Regions from separate parts of the Clostridium budayi genome, predicted to be linked through region 3. Evidence: predicted binding sites of a transcription regulator. Region 3 holds the regulator's gene; each other region holds the start of a gene.

Region 1 (6,020 bases), 1.5 Mb from region 3:
AGCTTTTAAAGAAGGATATAGTACACCAATTAAGTCAGGTAGTAAAGTTGCTGTAGTTGGTGGAGGAAATGTTGCTATGGATGCAGCAAGAACTGCATTAAGACTTGGATCAGAAGTTCATATCGTTTATAGAAGAAGTGAAGAGGAACTTCCAGCAAGAAAAGAAGAAGTTCATCATGCAAAAGAAGAAGGTGTAATCTTTGATATTTTAACTAATCCAGTTGAAATTTTAAGTGATGAAAACGGATGGGTTAAAGGTATGAAGTGTGTTAAGATGAAACTTTTAGAAGCTGATGAATCTGGAAGAAGAAGACCTGTTGAAATTGAAGGATCTGAATTTATTATGGATGTTGATACTGTTATAATGTCACTTGGTACTTCACCAAATCCACTTATTTCATCAACAACTAAAGGTCTTGAAATCAATAAAAGAGGTTGTGTAATTGCAGATGATAATAATGGCTTAACTTCAAGAGAAGGTGTATTTGCAGGAGGAGATGCAGTAACAGGTGCTGCAACTGTAATACTTGCAATGGGAGCTGGTAAGAAAGCTGCTGTTGGAATCCATGAATACTTAAGTAATAAATAATACTGATAAATTAGCTATATAGATGCAAGAAAAATTCTATATAGCTAATTTTTTTATTAACTAAATAAGTTTTTATAAGTCTTATGAAATAGAATATTAACAAATTGCATAACATAAAAGCGTTATCAATTAAATATTTGTGGTATAATTAATAAAGATAATTAGTAAAGAATTATTAGTAGGAGAATTAAATATGTTAATTGATAAGGCGATAAAATTATGGGATGAGAAATATGACTTAAACTGTGCTGAGTGTATACTTTATGCGGCTAACGAAGAATATAACTTATGGTTATCTAAAGAGAGTCTTAAAATAATGTCAGCATTCGGTGGTGGAATGGGAATTGGAAGTACATGTGGTGCAGCAACAGGCGCATTAGCTGTAATTGGAATTATGTTTACTAATGATAGAGGACATGAAAGTCCAATAGTTAGACAGTTATCAGTTGAATTTATGGAAAGATTCAATGAGAAATTTGGAAGTTTAGATTGTAGAGACATAAAGATTAATCAAATTCCAGAAGAAAAGACATGTACTGATATGATTAGAACATCTGCAAATATACTTGAAGAGATAATAAGGGAAAGAAAAGATTATATAAAATACAATAGAGAAGGTGAAAAACAATGGATTTAAAAAATGTTATTTATGAAGATGATAAAGTTATATTAGAAGGAGTTAAAAACTTTAACATAAAACAAATATTAGAATGTGGTCAATGTTTTAGATGGGAAAAAAAGAGTGATACAGATTACATAATAATTGCATTTGGAAGAGTAATTGAAGTTGTTCAAGATGGTGATAAAGTTACTATATTAAATACTAATGAAGATGATTTTAAAAACATTTGGATTAGTTATTTTGATTTAGAAAGAGATTATAGCAAGATAAAAGAAGAATTATCTAAAGATGAGATACTAAGAAAGTCTGTAGATTATGGCTATGGTATAAGAATATTAAATCAAGAGCCATTTGAGCTTCTTATAAGTTTTATAGTTTCAGCAAGAAATAGTATACCTTCAATTAAAAAGACTATAAAGAAAATAAGTGAACGTTTTGGCGAAGAAATTAATTATAATGGAGAAACATTTTATACTTTCCCATCACCAGAAATGATAAAAGATGCAACATTAGAAGAAATACAAGAAACAGGAGCTTCATTTAGAAGTAAATATATAGTTGATACAATAGAAAGAGTTAATGAAGATTTAGAAAATAATGAAGGTACATTTAATTTAGAAAGAATAAAAGCTTTAAATGATGATGAGTGCCATGCTGCACTTCAAGAATTTAAAGGTGTTGGTGCTAAAGTTTCAGATTGTATTATGTTATTTTCTATGGGAAAACATTCAGCTTTCCCAGTAGATGTTTGGGTTAAAAGAGCTATGATGCATTTTTATAATGCGGAGGAAGGTTCTTTAAATAAAATAAGAATATTTGCAAGAGATAGATTTGGAGATTTATCAGGTTTTGCACAACAATATTTATTCTATTATGCGAGAGAAAATAATATAAAAATTTAAAGCGAATTTAATAATTAAATTATAAAAAGTCTAGAGGGATTTTTACTTCTAGACTTTTATTATTTTAAAATCTTCTGTTTTTAGATTTTTTAATCGGGATAATTGTATCTCCAGGCATTTTTTTTATAAAATTTAAGTATTTTTTTATTCCATCATCACTCTGTAATCTTTTAATAGAAAATAACCTTGCAGCAAGTTCTCTATTGCTATAAAGTGCGTGGATTTGTGTGTGGCACATCTTGCAAAATTTTGCTGTATCATAATGTTTGCCACCACGTTCTTTAGGAATTAAATGATGTTCTGTTATAAAAGGAACCTCTCTATTACATAATTCACAAATATGTTTTTCTGACATATAAATTCCCCCTTTTAAGAAATTTATATATGTATTATAACAAGAAAATATTTTTTTATCAAAAGAATAAATTGCTATTTTAGTTGTATATAAATGATTTAGTTTATGGTAAAATAAGGAAAGTGGATTTAATAAATAACTTATTACAGTAATAAGTTATAAATATAAGAAAATTAGAGTAATATAGAAGTATATTGCTCTAATCTGGCATAAATAAAAATATTTAGGTAAAAATATTTTTATAAATATTTGAATTAAATAGATATAAAAGATATTATAATAATAGAATTAGCACTCTAAAGGATAGAGTGCTAAAAATAATTATTGTTTAGGAGGGTTTATTATGGCGATAAAACCATTAGGAGACAGAGTTGTCATTAAAAGAATGGAAGCAGAAGAAAAAACAAAGAGCGGAATAGTTTTAACAGGAACTGCGAAAGAGAGACCACAAGAAGCAATAGTTATTGCTGTTGGTCCTGGAGCTATTTCTGATGGAAAAAGAATAGAGATGGAAGTTAAAGTTAATGATAAAGTACTTTATTCAAAGTATGCAGGCACAGAAGTTAAAGTAGATGGAGAAGAATTTATAATATTAAAGCAAGACGATATACTTGCGATAGTGGAATAGGAGGAGAGAGTTAGTATGGCTAAAATGATTAAATTTGGTGAAGAATCAAGAAGAGCAATGCAAATAGGTGTTGATAAATTAGCAGATACAGTAAAAGTAACACTTGGTCCTAAAGGAAGAAATGTTGTATTAGATAAAAAGTTTGGATCACCACTTATAACAAATGATGGTGTTTCAATTGCAAGAGAAATAGAACTTGAAGATCCATATGAAAATATGGGAGCACAATTAGTTAAGGAAGTAGCAACAAGAACTAACGATGTTGCAGGGGATGGTACTACTACAGCAACACTTTTAGCTCAAGCTATAATAAGAGAAGGTCTTAAAAATGTTACTGCTGGAGCAAATCCAATGCTTATAAGAAATGGTATAAATATGGCTGTTGAAAAAGCAGTTAAAGAAATTAAAGATATATCAAGACCTGTAAATGGTAAAGAAGATATTGCAAGAGTTGCAGCAATTTCAGCAGCGGATGAAACAATAGGAAGCCTTATTGCGGATGCTATGGAAAAGGTAGGCAATGAAGGCGTTATAACTGTTGAAGAATCAAAATCAATGGGAACAGAATTAGATGTAGTTGAAGGTATGCAATTTGATAGAGGATATGTATCAGCTTATATGGTAACAGATACAGAAAAAATGGAAGCTGTATTAGATAATCCATATATTTTAATAACAGATAAAAAGATTTCTAACATACAAGAAATACTTCCTATATTGGAACAAATAGTTCAAGCAGGTAAAAAGCTTTTAATTATAGCTGAAGATATTGAAGCTGAAGCTATGGCAACATTAGTTGTTAATAAGTTAAGAGGAACATTTACTTGTGTTGCAGTTAAGGCTCCTGGATTTGGAGATAGAAGAAAAGAAATGCTTCAAGATATAGCAACTCTTACAGGTGGAGAAGTTATATCAGAAGAACTTGGAAAAGATCTAAAAGAAGTTTCATTAGAAAGTTTAGGTCAAGCCGAAAGCGTAAAAGTAAATAAAGATAATACAACTATAGTAAACGGAAAAGGTGCTACAGAACAAATTAAAGCAAGAATTAATCAAATAAAGAGTCAATTAGAAGAAACAACTTCAGAATTTGATAAAGAAAAATTACAAGAAAGACTTGCTAAATTATCAGGAGGAGTTGCAGTAATTAAAGTTGGTGCAGCAACTGAAACTGAACTTAAAGAAAGAAAATTAAGAATAGAAGATGCATTAGCTGCAACAAAGGCTGCTGTTGAAGAAGGTATAGTACCTGGTGGTGGAACTGCTTATGTTAATGTATTAAATAAAGTATCAGAGTTAACATCAGATATATATGATACAAAAGTAGGTATTGATATTATAGTTAGAGCATTAGAAGAACCAATGAGACAAATTGCAACTAATGCAGGTGTTGAAGGTTCAGTAATAATAGAAAAGGTTAGAAATAGTGAAGTTGGAATTGGATATGATGCTTTACATGGAGATTATAAAAATATGATAAAAGCAGGTATTGTTGATCCGACTAAGGTTACAAGATCAGCACTTCAAAATGCTGCATCAGTAGCTTCAACATTCTTAACAACAGAAGCAGCTGTTGTTGATATTCCTAAAAAGGAAGAACCTATGACTCCACCAGGAGGAATGGGTATGGATGGAATGTATTAAAATATAACATTCTATCTAGAATGAAAATGAATATTAATTAATTGTATTAAAATCGAACAATTTATATTAAAGAAGGTCTATGTGATATATAGGCCTTCTTTTTTTGTCGTAATTTATCTAAAGGTAAATGTTTAATAAAAATTTTAACAGAATATTCATTAACAGAATAATTATTGCAAATGTCATTTATTATAAATGGCTTGGTTGTCGAAAAGAATCGACAAAAAACTCCAAAATAATATTTTAATAAACTGTTAACTAATGTATAATAATAGTGAAGAAAATAATGGTTGGTGAATTTTATGAAGACAAAAATGAGATTAGGAGACATATTAGTTCAAGCAGGTAAAATTAAGAATTCTGATTTAGTTAATGCATTAAAAAAGCAAGCTGTTACAGGAAAAAGATTAGGGGAAATATTGCTTGAAGATGGACTAGTTTCAGAAGAGGATATACTAGCTGTTCTTGGGATGCAATTAGGCTTGCAAAGAGTAAGTCTAGAATTTGAAGTTATTGATACGAATAGTATAAGAAAAATACCAGAGGCAATAGCAAGAAAGCATGGAGTAATGCCATTTAAGATGAATGGTAATGATCTTACAGTAGTTACATCAGATCCATTTAATATAATGGCTGATGAAGATTTAAAGTTAGTTTCTGGAATGAACATAATAAAAGCTCTGGATACAAAACAATCTATAGAAGAAGCTATAAATAAGTATTATACAAAGCAATATGCAGAAAAAGTTGCAACAGCTCTTGGAATACAAGAAAAAGAACTTGCAAAAGCAAATATGCAAGAAAAAGCTGAAGAAGAGGAAATTAATAAAGAAGCTCCAGTTGTAAAACTTGTCGATACTTTAATTCAAAATGCAGTAAGAATGGGTGGTAGTGATATTCACATTGAACCATTTGAAAAAGAAATAAGAGTTAGAGTAAGAGTTGATGGAGAACTTCAAAGTATTTTAAGCATTCCAAAAGAATCTCAATCAACATTAATAACTAGAATAAAAATATTAGCTAACTTAAATATTGCAGAAAAAAGAGTGCCGCAAGACGGTAGAATAATAAAAAATATTGATGATAAGAAAATAGATCTTAGAGTATCAGTTCTTCCAACTGTAAATGGTGAGAAGGTAGTTATTAGAATACTTGCTTCATCACAAGCGTTAATTAACAAAGAAGCACTTGGTATGAAGAAAGACGATATGGAAAAGCTAGTTAAGTTAATGAGCATACCATATGGAATTATTTTAGTAACAGGTCCAACAGGAAGTGGTAAA
Region 2 (6,020 bases), 690 kb from region 3:
CTCTAGCTCTAGCTATCTCAAAAACAGCTTCCTTACAAGTATTATGAACAATATATAATGGGGCTTCTGCCATTTTTGCTATATTTATAGCTCTACCTACAGCTTCCCCCTCAACTAAGCTTCCTCTTGATATTGCATGGTACTTTGGTGCTGTTTTTCCTTCTTTTAAAAGTCTCTCAACATTACATTCTATTATATGAAAATTTTCAGCGTGAACGCATGTAAGTCCACCATTTTCACTTACCTTTTTTAATGTCTTAAAAAGTGTTCCATCATCTACCCTCATACCTTTATATGTCATAAATACTTTAAAACTTGGATATCCTTCCTTAATCATAAATGGAATCTCATTTAGAATTTCATCATCTATATGAGTTATATTCATATGAATTCCATAATCAATAACAGCCTTTCCATCTGATTTTTCTCTCCAAATTTCTGCTGTTTCTTTCAAATCTTTATCTTTAGGTTGAACTGCAAAATCTACTATTGTTGTAGTTCCTCCACAAGCTGCTGCTATTGTTCCAGTTTCAAAATTATCACTTGAAAATGTTCCTCCAAAAGGCATATCTAAATGAGTATGTGGATCTATTCCTCCTGGGAATATATATTTACCATTAGCATCAATTATTTTCTCACTCTCCTCTTCTAATGCCATACCAATTTTATTTATTTTTCCATCCTTTATTCCTATGTCACCCTTAAAAATGTCAGTTGCAGTTACGATAGTACCATTTCTAATAATAGTATCAAATTTCATATTCTCTCCTCCCTATTTATTTTGGTGAATCATAGTATGCTTTATTTGTATTATATCACTATATGTAAACATTTTCTTATTGTAAATTAGCACTTTGTCATATAATTAATGACTATAAGTCATTTTGTTCAATATATATTATATTTATATAGTTAAATCTTATTTTATATTACATTTATGTATTAGTTTCATATTTTAATTTATTATATTAAAAGTTAATTTTCATACAAAATAAATAAGAGTTAATTAATAAAATCAATAACACTTTATTAACTAACTCTTTATTTTAAAACTTATATATTTTATTTCATTAACTTACATACATCGTTTGTAAATTCTACTGGATCTTCTATTGGTAATCCTTCAATTAAACGAGCTTGATTATATAATATGTTAGTATATAACTTAGCTGTATCCTTATCTTTTTCATATGAAGCTTTTAATGCTTTAAATACATCACTATGAACATTTACTTCTAAAACTTTTTGAGCCTTAATGTTTTGATCATTGTTTGGCATAGAGTTTAATATCTTCTCCATTTCAATTGAAAGATCACCATCATTAGATAAACATACAGGATAATTTTTTAATCTCTTTGATTCTCTAACATCACTAACTTTACCTTCTAAAGTTTCTTTCATAAAACTAATTACTTCTTTGCTTTCTTCATCTTGTACTTCATCTTTTTCATCTTTATCTTCTAAACCTAAATCTCCACCTGATACTGATCTAAATTCTTTTTCTTCAAATGTAGTAAGCATTTTAATTGCAAATTCATCTACATCATCTGTAAAGTATAATATTTCATAATCTTTATCTAGTATCATTTCAGTTTGTGGCATCTTTTCAATTCTTTCATTTGAATCCCCAACTGCATAATAAATGAACTTTTGATCTTCCTTCATTCTACTAACGTACTCTTCTAAAGTAGTAAGTTTCTTTTCCTTTGATGAGTAGAACATTAATAAATCTTGTAATACATCTTTATTTGCTCCAAAGTCACTATAAACACCGTATTTTAATTGTTTTCCAAATGCTTTAAAGAATTTTTCATACATATCTCTATTATCTTTTAGCATTTTTTTAAGTTCATTTTTAATTTTATTTTTTATATTTTTAGCAATAAATCTTAATTGTCTATCATTTTGAAGTATTTCTCTTGATATATTAAGTGATAAATCTGGAGAGTCCACTACCCCTTTTACAAATCCAAAGTAATCTGGTAAAAGTTCTTGGCATTTCTCCATTATTAATACTCCATTTGAATAAAGTTCTAATCCTTTTTCATAATCTGATGTATAGAAATCATATGGTATTCTTTCTGGAATATATAATATTGCATTGTAGCTTATCATACCATCAACGCTTATATGAATATGCTTTAATGGTTTATCAAATCCAAAATGCTTTTCTAAATAGAAGTTATTATAGTCATCATCAGTAAGTTCCTTTTTATTTTTTCTCCATATAGGAACCATACTGTTTACTGTTTTTTCTTCTATAATATCTTCATATTCATTTTCAGTTCCTTCTTTAAGTTTCTTTTCCATTATATCCATCTTTATTGGATATCTTATAAAATCTGAATATTTCTTTATTAATGATTGTAATTTATATTCATTTAAATATTGATCATAATCTTCATCTTCAGCATTTTCTTTTAAATGTAATGTAACTATTGTTCCATGATCTTCTTTAATAGATTCCTCAATTGTATATCCATCAATTCCATCTGATTCCCACTTATATGCCTTATCGCTTCCAAATTCTTTACTTATAACTGTAACTTTATCAGCAACTAAAAATGCTGAATAGAATCCAACACCAAATTGGCCAATTATGCTGTGATCATCTTCTATTTCTGTATCATTTTTAAACTTAAATGATCCACTCTTTGCTATAACTCCAAGATTATCATCAAGTTCTTCCTTTGACATACCAATACCTGTATCAACTATTGATAATTCTCTATTTTCCTTATCTACATTTATCTTGATGTAATAATCCTCTCTGTTAAATGTAATAGAATCATCTACTAGAGCCTTATAATATATCTTATCTATAGCATCGCTTGCATTAGATATAAGTTCTCTTAAAAATATATCCTTATTAGTGTAGATAGAGTTAATTACAAGATCTAGAAGTCTTTTTGATTCAGCTTTAAATTGTTTCTTTTCCATTTCTCTAATATCTCCCTTCATACAAATTATAATTAAATTTGTTTATTAGCACTCTACCACTTAGAGTGCTAACCCCTAATTTTTATATACCATATTACCAATTTTATGTCAAATATACTTTTAAACCAAATTCTTTTCAATTGTAAACTCTTACATACTTTTGTATAATTAATGTTGTAAATTTAATAATTATTTAACTAAAGGAGAAAAATCTTGAATATTTTAGTAGTTGATGACGAAATTAGTATTTTACAACTTATAAAAATGAATCTTAAGCTTCAAAATTATAATGTTGTTACAGCTACATGCGGAAATGAAGCATTAGAACTTACAATAAAAGAAAAACCAGACATAATAGTACTCGATGCAATGCTTCCCGACATTAGTGGCTTTGAACTTATTCATAAAATTAAATTAATAGATGATATACCAATTATTATGTTAACAGCCAAAGATGATATTAATGATAAATTACTTGGACTACAATTAGGTGCAGAAGATTACATAACTAAGCCATTTAATAGTACAGAGCTACTTTTAAGAATAAAAGTAATATCTAAAAGGATAAAGAAGTTTTCAAAGAAAACTGATAAAACTCTATCACTTGGTAGAATTACTATTATAGCCGATGAAAGAAAAGTTTTAGTTGATAATGAGTATGTTGATTTAACATTTAAAGAATTTGAAGTTTTAAATTGTTTATGTGAAAACAAAGGTATAGTTTTTAGTCGTGAAGACCTTTTAAATAAAGTTTGGGGATATGACTTTGAAGGTACAACTAGAGCTGTTGATATTCTAATTCAAAGACTTAGAAAAAAGTTAGGACCTTGTCAAACTTATATAAAAACTTTATATAAAGCAGGATATAAATTTGATTTATAAAATGCGTCTTACTGTTAAACAGAAAATTATATTAACTAATATAGCTATTTTAGTACCTATTATTGCATTTATATACATAGTAACATTTAATACTCTTTCAAAAAATTTGTTAGATAACTCTCTTCAATATTTACTTAAAGAAAGTACTACTATGAGAGGCTATACTGAAAGTTTATTAGAATCAAATAATAATCCAAATAAAGAGGAAGCTTTTAAATCAATCTCCCCTTTTATTGCAACTAATTTAAGTAATAGGTTTAATATTAGAGTTCAAACTATAAGTAATTCTGGACAAGTATACTATGATTCAAATAAAAATAAAATTAGCTTATATAACAAAGATATTGATAAAGCACTAGAAGGATCTGAATCTTATATTATAAAAAAAGTTAACGGTGTACCTTGCATATTTTTATCTACACCTATATTTTATAAAAACACTAAATGTGGTGTTCTAAGACTAGTTTTATTAAACACATCATCTGTAAATATATTAAATAATACTCTTATGATTATGGTAATTGTAAGTATTGTTGCTATCGGTATTGGAATACTATTAATTCATATTTTTTCAAAAGAACTTGTAAATCCATTACTAACATTAAAAGAAAAATCTAAAAAAATCTCTAATGGAAACTTTGGAGAAAAGGTTTTAATTAATAGTGGTGATGAATTTGAAGATCTAGCTAATACATTTAATGTTATGAGCGAAAATATTGAGAATTACATAGATGAAATTCAAATGGCTAAAACCCGCCAAAAAGGATTTTTTGATAATATATCTCATGAATTTAAAACTCCGCTAACTGCAATTATTGGCTTCTCTGAAATAATACCTAAATTGGATGAAAAGAAAGAAATAATAGAATGCTCTTCGCTTATAGAAAAAGAAGGTAGACGACTTTTAGATTTAGTCCAAGAAATTTTAGTATTATCAAAACTTAATAAAGAAAACTTTTCAATTGAAGCTACTTATATAAATATAAAATCTTTAATTGATGAATGTTTAAATATATTAAATATTAGACTTCATAATTATCATATAAACATAATTAAAGACTATGATAATTTATTTATATATGGAGATTACGATAAAACTAAACAAGTATTCATTAATATAATAGATAATGCTATTAAATATAGTGGATGCGAAAATATAGAAATTAAAGCAAAATCATTAGATGATAAAATTCAAATATCTATTTCTGATGATGGAGTTGGATTTGATTTATTAAATGCAAAAAGTACAAAAGGTAATGGTTTAGGCCTTAATATTTGTAGAGAAATTATCTCTACACAAAAAGGTAGCTTTAATATAGAAAGTACTTTAAATATAGGTACAACAGTAACTATAATTTTCTTTAAAGAAAATATATAGTAGTTGTTAATTTCTATAGAAAGGATATTCTATGAAAAATAATTTTAAAAATATAATTACATTCTACATAATCTTTGTAATAATAATTTTAGTTTTTTACTTTTACTCTACAAAAATTGTATATAATAACTTAAAAGTTATTAATCACTTTGATTCAAGTGATAGTTCACTTGTTACTAAAATTCCAAATAAAATACTTATACATAACGAATACTTAGGTGATATAACTATAAATGATAATTTATTGATGAATGATATATTAAAGTATTTTTCTAATATAACTGTTTATAATTCATCTACACAAAATAAAATCAAAAATAATAATGTAGTGAATTTGTCCGGTAAAATTTTTTATTCAAATGGTAGTACTCAAGATTTTAAAATAAATAACTCATTAACTTTAAATAATAAAAATTATTCAAGTAATTCATATTCAATAAATACTTTAAGAAATACTTTGTTTAGTTGTCTTTATACATATGACAATATAATAAATATACTTAGAAATTCTAAAACCAAAATTGTATATAAAGCTCATAATACTTCTTATACATTAGATTCAAATAAGCGAAATAAATTAATAGCTTCTTTAAAGAAGTTTAAAACTATGGAAGATAATAAAGACTTTTTAGACACTAATTTAAATGAAAAACCAGAAGGTGTATTTAATATTTATATAAACAGTAATAATAGCTTAAATTCTAATAATACAATTTACCTTATAGTTTATAAAAAATATTTAATTGTTCAATACTTAGGCGATGAAAATGGCAAAAATATTTACATAAAAGGTGATCTTAATGAAACATATTTTAAATAA
Region 3 (6,020 bases):
CAGCACCAAGCGGAGATGAAAATGCACCACTTAAAGCTTTAGTATTTGACTCATATTATGATACTTATAAAGGCGTTGTAAGTTATGTAAGAATTATAGATGGTGTTGTAAAGCCAGGAACAAAAATTAAGTTTATGGCAACAAATAAATCATATGATGTAACAGAAGTTGGGGTATTTACTCCAAAGCTTATGGCAACAAATGAATTAAGAGCTGGAGATGTTGGCTATATAACTGCATCTATTAAAAATGTAAAAGATGCAAGAGTTGGGGATACAATAACAGAATCAGGAAGAGAAACTGAGGAAGCACTTCCAGGATATAAGCCAGCAATTCCTATGGTTTACTCAGGAATTTATCCAGTTGATGGAGCTAAATATGAAGAATTAAAAGAATCATTAGAAAAGCTTCAAATCAATGATGCTGCATTGAATTTTGAACCAGAAACTTCAGTAGCTTTAGGTTTCGGATTTAGATGTGGATTCTTAGGATTATTACATATGGAAATAATCCAAGAAAGAATAGAAAGAGAATTTAATTTAGATATTATAACAACTGCGCCATCTGTTATATATAAAATAAAGAAAACTGATGGAGAAGTTTTAGATATTACAAATCCAACAAATCTTCCAGAAATGAGCGAAATAGATTATATGGAAGAACCAGTTGTTAAAGCTTCAATAATAACTCCAACAGAATATGTAGGAGCAGTTATGGAACTTTGCCAAGAAAGAAGAGGAAAGTATATTGATATGCAATATATGGAGGAAACAAGAGCTGTAATTAATTATGATATTCCTCTAAACGAAATAGTTTATGATTTCTTTGATACTTTAAAATCAAAGACAAGAGGATATGCATCATTAGATTATGAATTCAAAGGATATGAAAAAGCAGATCTTTGTAAGCTTGATATTCTTCTAAATGGTGATATAGTTGATGCGCTTTCAATGATAGTTCCAAGAGAAAGAGCTTACCATAAAGGAAGAGCAATTGCAGAAAAGCTTAAAGAAATAATTCCAAGACAATTATTCGAAGTTCCAATACAAGCTGCAATAGGTGCTAAGATTATAGCTAGAGAAACAGTTAAGGCTATGAGAAAAGACGTACTTGCTAAATGTTATGGTGGAGATATCTCAAGAAAGAGAAAGCTTCTTGAAAAGCAAAAAGAAGGTAAGAAGAGAATGAGACAGGTTGGATCAGTTGAAGTACCACAAGAAGCATTTATGTCAATTTTAAAAGTAGATTAGTTAATTTAAGTAAAGTAAACTCTAAAATTATTTTAGAGTTTACTTTTTTCTTATATAAATGAATATAATTTATATTTAATGTATAATTGAAGTAAGGGGGTAGAAGGATGTTTTTAAAAGAATTTAATAAAGAGGAAGCTAAAGCGTTTATAAATTTAGTAAATCAATTTGCAAATGTAGATGATAATTTCGCAAAAGAAGAAGAAAAACTTATAAAGGAATATAAAAATGAATTAAATATTGAAGAAGATTACGACTTAGTATTAGGTTATGACGATGTAATATCTATATTAAGGAGAAGTTCTGAGAGAATAAAAAAGATAGTTTATTTTGAATTAGTTGGTCTTGCTTTAATAGATGGAAATTATGAGGATATAGAAGTAGATTTTTTAGATAAAATAGCAATAGATCTTGATATAAATAGAGCTATAAAAATAGAATTTGCTAACTTTTTCTATAATTTTAAAGAGTCATCTGAGTTAACATTATCTGAAATAAAAGCAAAGGATATAGACAATTTAGAAGAAAAGGCAAGGGCATTATTATAGAATATTTATTAAAAATAGGATTTTGATGAATAAAAAATTCATTAAAGTCCTATTTCTTTTATACTTAGTAAATAAAATATATATTTTGTTATAATAATAAGAAATGTATTGTAAAGGAGAATTAGTATGAAAAAAGTTTCATTATATGTGCACATACCATTTTGTAAGCAAAAATGTTTTTATTGCGATTTTAAATCATATGCAGGAATAGAAGAATTAGAAAATGATTATATAGATGCATTAATTTTAGAAATAAGAAATAAATGCAAAGGATATTTAATAAAAACTTTATTTATTGGAGGTGGGACACCTTCATATTTAAGTGAAAATAATCTTTCAAAACTTCTTAAAGAATTAAATAAATTATCTTTTTTAGATGATGCAGAGAAAACAATTGAGTGTAATCCAGGAACATTAAGTGATGAAAAGATTAAGATAATAAAAGAAAATAGTATAAACAGAATAAGTATGGGACTTCAAACAACCAAAAATAATTTATTAAAAAATATAGGTAGAATACATACTATAGAAGAATTTAAGGCAAATTATAAAAGGGTTCGTGAACTTGGAATAGAAAATATAAATATAGATATTATGTTTGGACTTCCAAATCAAAGTTTAGAAGATTATAAAGAAACATTAGAAGATATAATTAAATTAAATCCTGAACATATTTCAGCATATAGCTTAATAATTGAAGAAGGGACATATTTTTATAAACTATATGAAGAAAATAAATTAAATGTTCCGAATGAAGATGATGAGAGAAGGATGTATGAAATAACTAAAGAAATTTTAGAAGATAATAATTATAAACAATATGAAATTTCAAATTATGCAAAAGAAGGCAGAGAGTGTAGACACAATAAAGTGTATTGGGAACTAGATGAATATATAGGTGTTGGTGTATCTGCAAGTTCATTTATAGACGAAAAGAGAATAAAAAACATAGACAATATAAAAGAATATATAGAGAGAATAAATAGTAATATAGATGTTTCAGAAAGTATTGTAGCTAATAGTTTAAAAGAAGATATGGAAGAGTTTATGTTTTTAGGGCTTAGAATGATAGAGGGTGTGTCAATAGATAAATTTAAAAATAAATTTTCTAAAGATATAAATGATGTATACGGAGATATTATAAATAAAAATAAAAAAATAGGTCTATTAGATGAGAAGGATGGAAGAATATATTTAACTGATAAAGGGATTGAAGTATCAAATTGGGTTATGAGTGAATTTATATTATAATACTAGAAAACTGAAGCAAATAAAAGAAAAATAAGGATAATTTAAAAATATTGCTATTAATTTCTGTTTAAAGGTAATTATTATAATTGACAAAAATATTCAACGATAATATTATTTAACTATAGTCATTAGCACTCACTACTAACGAGTGCTAACAAATAGAGGTGATTGTATGGTTATTGATGATAGAAAAATTAAAATATTAGAAGCTATTATCAATGATTACATTAAAACTGGAGAACCAGTAGGTTCTAGGACAATTGCAAAAAATCACGACTTAGGAGTAGGTTCTGCAACTATAAGAAATGAGATGTCAGATCTTGAAGAGATGGGATATTTAGAACAGCCTCATACATCAGCAGGAAGGATACCATCAAGTAAAGGATACAGGTTATATGTAGACAGCATGATGGATAAACCAATTCTAAGTAAAGAAGAAGACTTAAAGATAAAAGAATATGTTTTAAACTCAGCAATGCTTGAAGTTAATAAAATAGTTAAAAATGCAAGTGAATTACTTTCAGAATTAACTCATTTAACTTGTGTTGTTAAAACTCCTTCTATGAGCATGAGTACATTAAAATCAATTCAAATAGTAAGGATGGATGATCAAAATCTTTTAGCTGTTATAGTTACTGATGGAGGACTTATTAAAAATCAAATAATAAGAGTTAATGAGGCACCATCTGTAGAAGTTTTAAGTGGTATAAACAAAATATTAAATCAAAGACTTGTACATCTTTCTATTGAAGAAATTAATTTAGAAGTTATAAATAACTTAAAATTAGATTTACATGGATATGATGAAGTATTCAATGCAATGCTACCTGCGCTTTATCAGTGTTTAAAAGAAGATGATACTTCTAGAGTGTTTATGGAGGGTACAACAAATATATTTAATTATCCTGAGTATAATGACATAGAAAAGGCAAAACAAATATTGTCACTTCTTCATAATAAGGATTGTGTCGTTGAACTTATAGAACCAGAAAGTGATATAACTATAAAAATTGGTGATGAAAACTATATTCCAGAAGCTAAGGATTGTAGTGTAATATCAGCAGAATATTCACTAGGTGATAGTGCTAAAGGTACTATTGGTTTAATTGGACCTAGAAGAATTAATTATTCAAAGGTAATTGCAATAATGGCTCAAGTAATGAAAGAATTAAACAACACTTTAAGAGGGTCGTCAAAGAAATAAAAGAGATGAGGTGCTAAAAAGAGATGATGAAAGATAATGAAAATCTAGAGAGTTTAGAGAATCAAGAAAGTAGCATAGAAAATGAAGATGCTAACTCAAATGAAAATGTTGATATAGAAGAAAATACAGAAGACTTAAAAGAAGAGGCTCAAGTTTCAGAAGAGAAGAAAAAAGAAGAGGATGAGTTAAAAATGTTTAAAAAATATAAAGATGAAAACAAAAAATTAACTAACGAACTTGAGACTTTAAAAGATAGACTTTTAAGAGTTTCTGCAGAATATGAAAACTACAGAAAAAGAACTACAAAAGAAAAAGAAGGAATTTATACAGATGCTTGTATAGATGTTTTAAAAGAAATAGTACCAAACCTAGATAACTTAGAAAGAGCTTTAGAAGCAAATGGTAACATAGAAGATATGAAAAAAGGAGTTGAAATGACTCTTAAGGGCTTTAGAACGGCTTTAGAAAAGTTAGGTGTTGAAGAAATAGAAACAAAAGATGGCTTTGATCCAAATTTCCATCAAGCAGTAATGCATATTCAAGATGAAAATTTAGATGAAAACTCAGTCGCTGAAGTATTCATGAAAGGATACAAAAGAGGCGATAAAGTAATAAGACATTCAGTTGTTAAAGTTGCAAACTAAATTATTTAAATTGAATAAATTAAATTGATTATAACAAACACTAATTTGTGTTAAGGAGGAATAGATTATGTCAAAAATAATAGGTATTGATTTAGGAACTACAAATTCATGTGTAGCAGTTATGGAAGGTGGAGAACCAGTTGTTATAACTAACTCAGAAGGTTCAAGAACAACTCCTTCAGTTGTTTCATTCCAAGCAAATGGTGAAAGATTAGTAGGTCAAGTAGCTAAAAGACAAGCGATTACAAACCCAGATAAAACAATAATCTCAATAAAGAGACATATGGGTACTGATTATAAAGTAGATATTGATGGAAAAGGATATACTCCACAAGAAATATCAGCAATGATACTTCAAAAATTAAAGGCTGATGCAGAAAGCTATTTAGGAGAAAAAGTAACTCAAGCAGTTATAACAGTTCCAGCATACTTCAATGATGCTGAAAGACAAGCAACAAAAGATGCTGGTAAGATTGCAGGACTTGAAGTTTTAAGAATAATAAACGAACCAACTGCTGCATCACTTGCATACGGATTAGAAAAAGCAGATCACGAAGAAAAAGTATTAGTATATGACCTAGGTGGTGGTACTTTCGATGTATCTATCTTAGAACTTGGAGATGGAGTATTTGAAGTATTATCAACAAACGGAGATACAAAACTTGGTGGAGATGATTTTGATAACAAAATCATGGATTACATCGCAGATACATTCAAAGCAGAAAACGGAATTGATTTAAGACAAGATAAAATGGCACTTCAAAGATTAAAAGAAGCTGCTGAAAAAGCTAAGATTGAATTATCATCATCAACTCAAACAAACATCAACTTACCATTCATTACAGCTGATGCAACTGGTCCAAAACATATCGATATGAACTTAACTAGAGCTAAATTCAACGAATTAACTCACGACTTAGTTCAAAGATCAATTGAACCAATGAAAAAAGCTATAGCTGATGCTGGAATTTCAGTAGGTGACATAGATAAGATATTATTAGTTGGTGGATCAACAAGAATACCAGCTGTTCAAGAAGCAGTTAAAAACTTCACAGGAAAAGAACCTTCAAAGGGAATAAACCCAGATGAATGTGTTGCAATTGGTGCAGCTATTCAAGCAGGT

Evidence for each region. The regulator HrcA, encoded in region 3, represses chaperone genes, less so after heat shock. The targets are predictions, from matches to a motif close to TGTTAGCACTCNNNNNNNNNGAGTGCTAACA.
Region 1: a site for HrcA is predicted at 2,755-2,785, ahead of groES (co-chaperone GroES). Genes of this name have one in related genera too.
Region 2: a site for HrcA is predicted at 2,984-3,014, ahead of htpG (molecular chaperone HtpG). Genes of this name have one in related genera too.

What each region holds. Positions count from the first base shown of each region.
Region 1 is NZ_AP042456.1:2,767,946-2,773,965, reverse strand. It holds gene gltA (NADPH-dependent glutamate synthase) at 1-589, shown strand, start outside; gene ACZ5TJ_RS13430 (C-GCAxxG-C-C family (seleno)protein) at 783-1,226, shown strand; gene ACZ5TJ_RS13425 (DNA-3-methyladenine glycosylase family protein) at 1,217-2,113, shown strand; gene ACZ5TJ_RS13420 (hypothetical protein) at 2,178-2,468, opposite strand; gene groES (co-chaperone GroES) at 2,812-3,096, shown strand; gene groL (chaperonin GroEL) at 3,112-4,737, shown strand; gene ACZ5TJ_RS13405 (GspE/PulE family protein) at 5,040-6,020, shown strand, end outside.
Region 2 is NZ_AP042456.1:521,485-527,504, reverse strand. It holds gene hydA (dihydropyrimidinase) at 1-760, opposite strand, end outside; gene htpG (molecular chaperone HtpG) at 1,063-2,940, opposite strand; gene ACZ5TJ_RS02475 (response regulator transcription factor) at 3,154-3,822, shown strand; gene ACZ5TJ_RS02470 (ATP-binding protein) at 3,812-5,200, shown strand; gene ACZ5TJ_RS02465 (DUF3919 family protein) at 5,232-6,020, shown strand; gene ACZ5TJ_RS02460 (ABC transporter substrate-binding protein) at 6,001-6,020, shown strand, end outside.
Region 3 is NZ_AP042456.1:1,211,215-1,217,234, forward strand. It holds gene lepA (translation elongation factor 4) at 1-1,250, shown strand, start outside; gene ACZ5TJ_RS05645 (hypothetical protein) at 1,358-1,798, shown strand; gene hemW (radical SAM family heme chaperone HemW) at 1,925-3,049, shown strand; gene hrcA (heat-inducible transcriptional repressor HrcA) at 3,222-4,253, shown strand; gene grpE (nucleotide exchange factor GrpE) at 4,280-4,897, shown strand; gene dnaK (molecular chaperone DnaK) at 4,965-6,020, shown strand, end outside.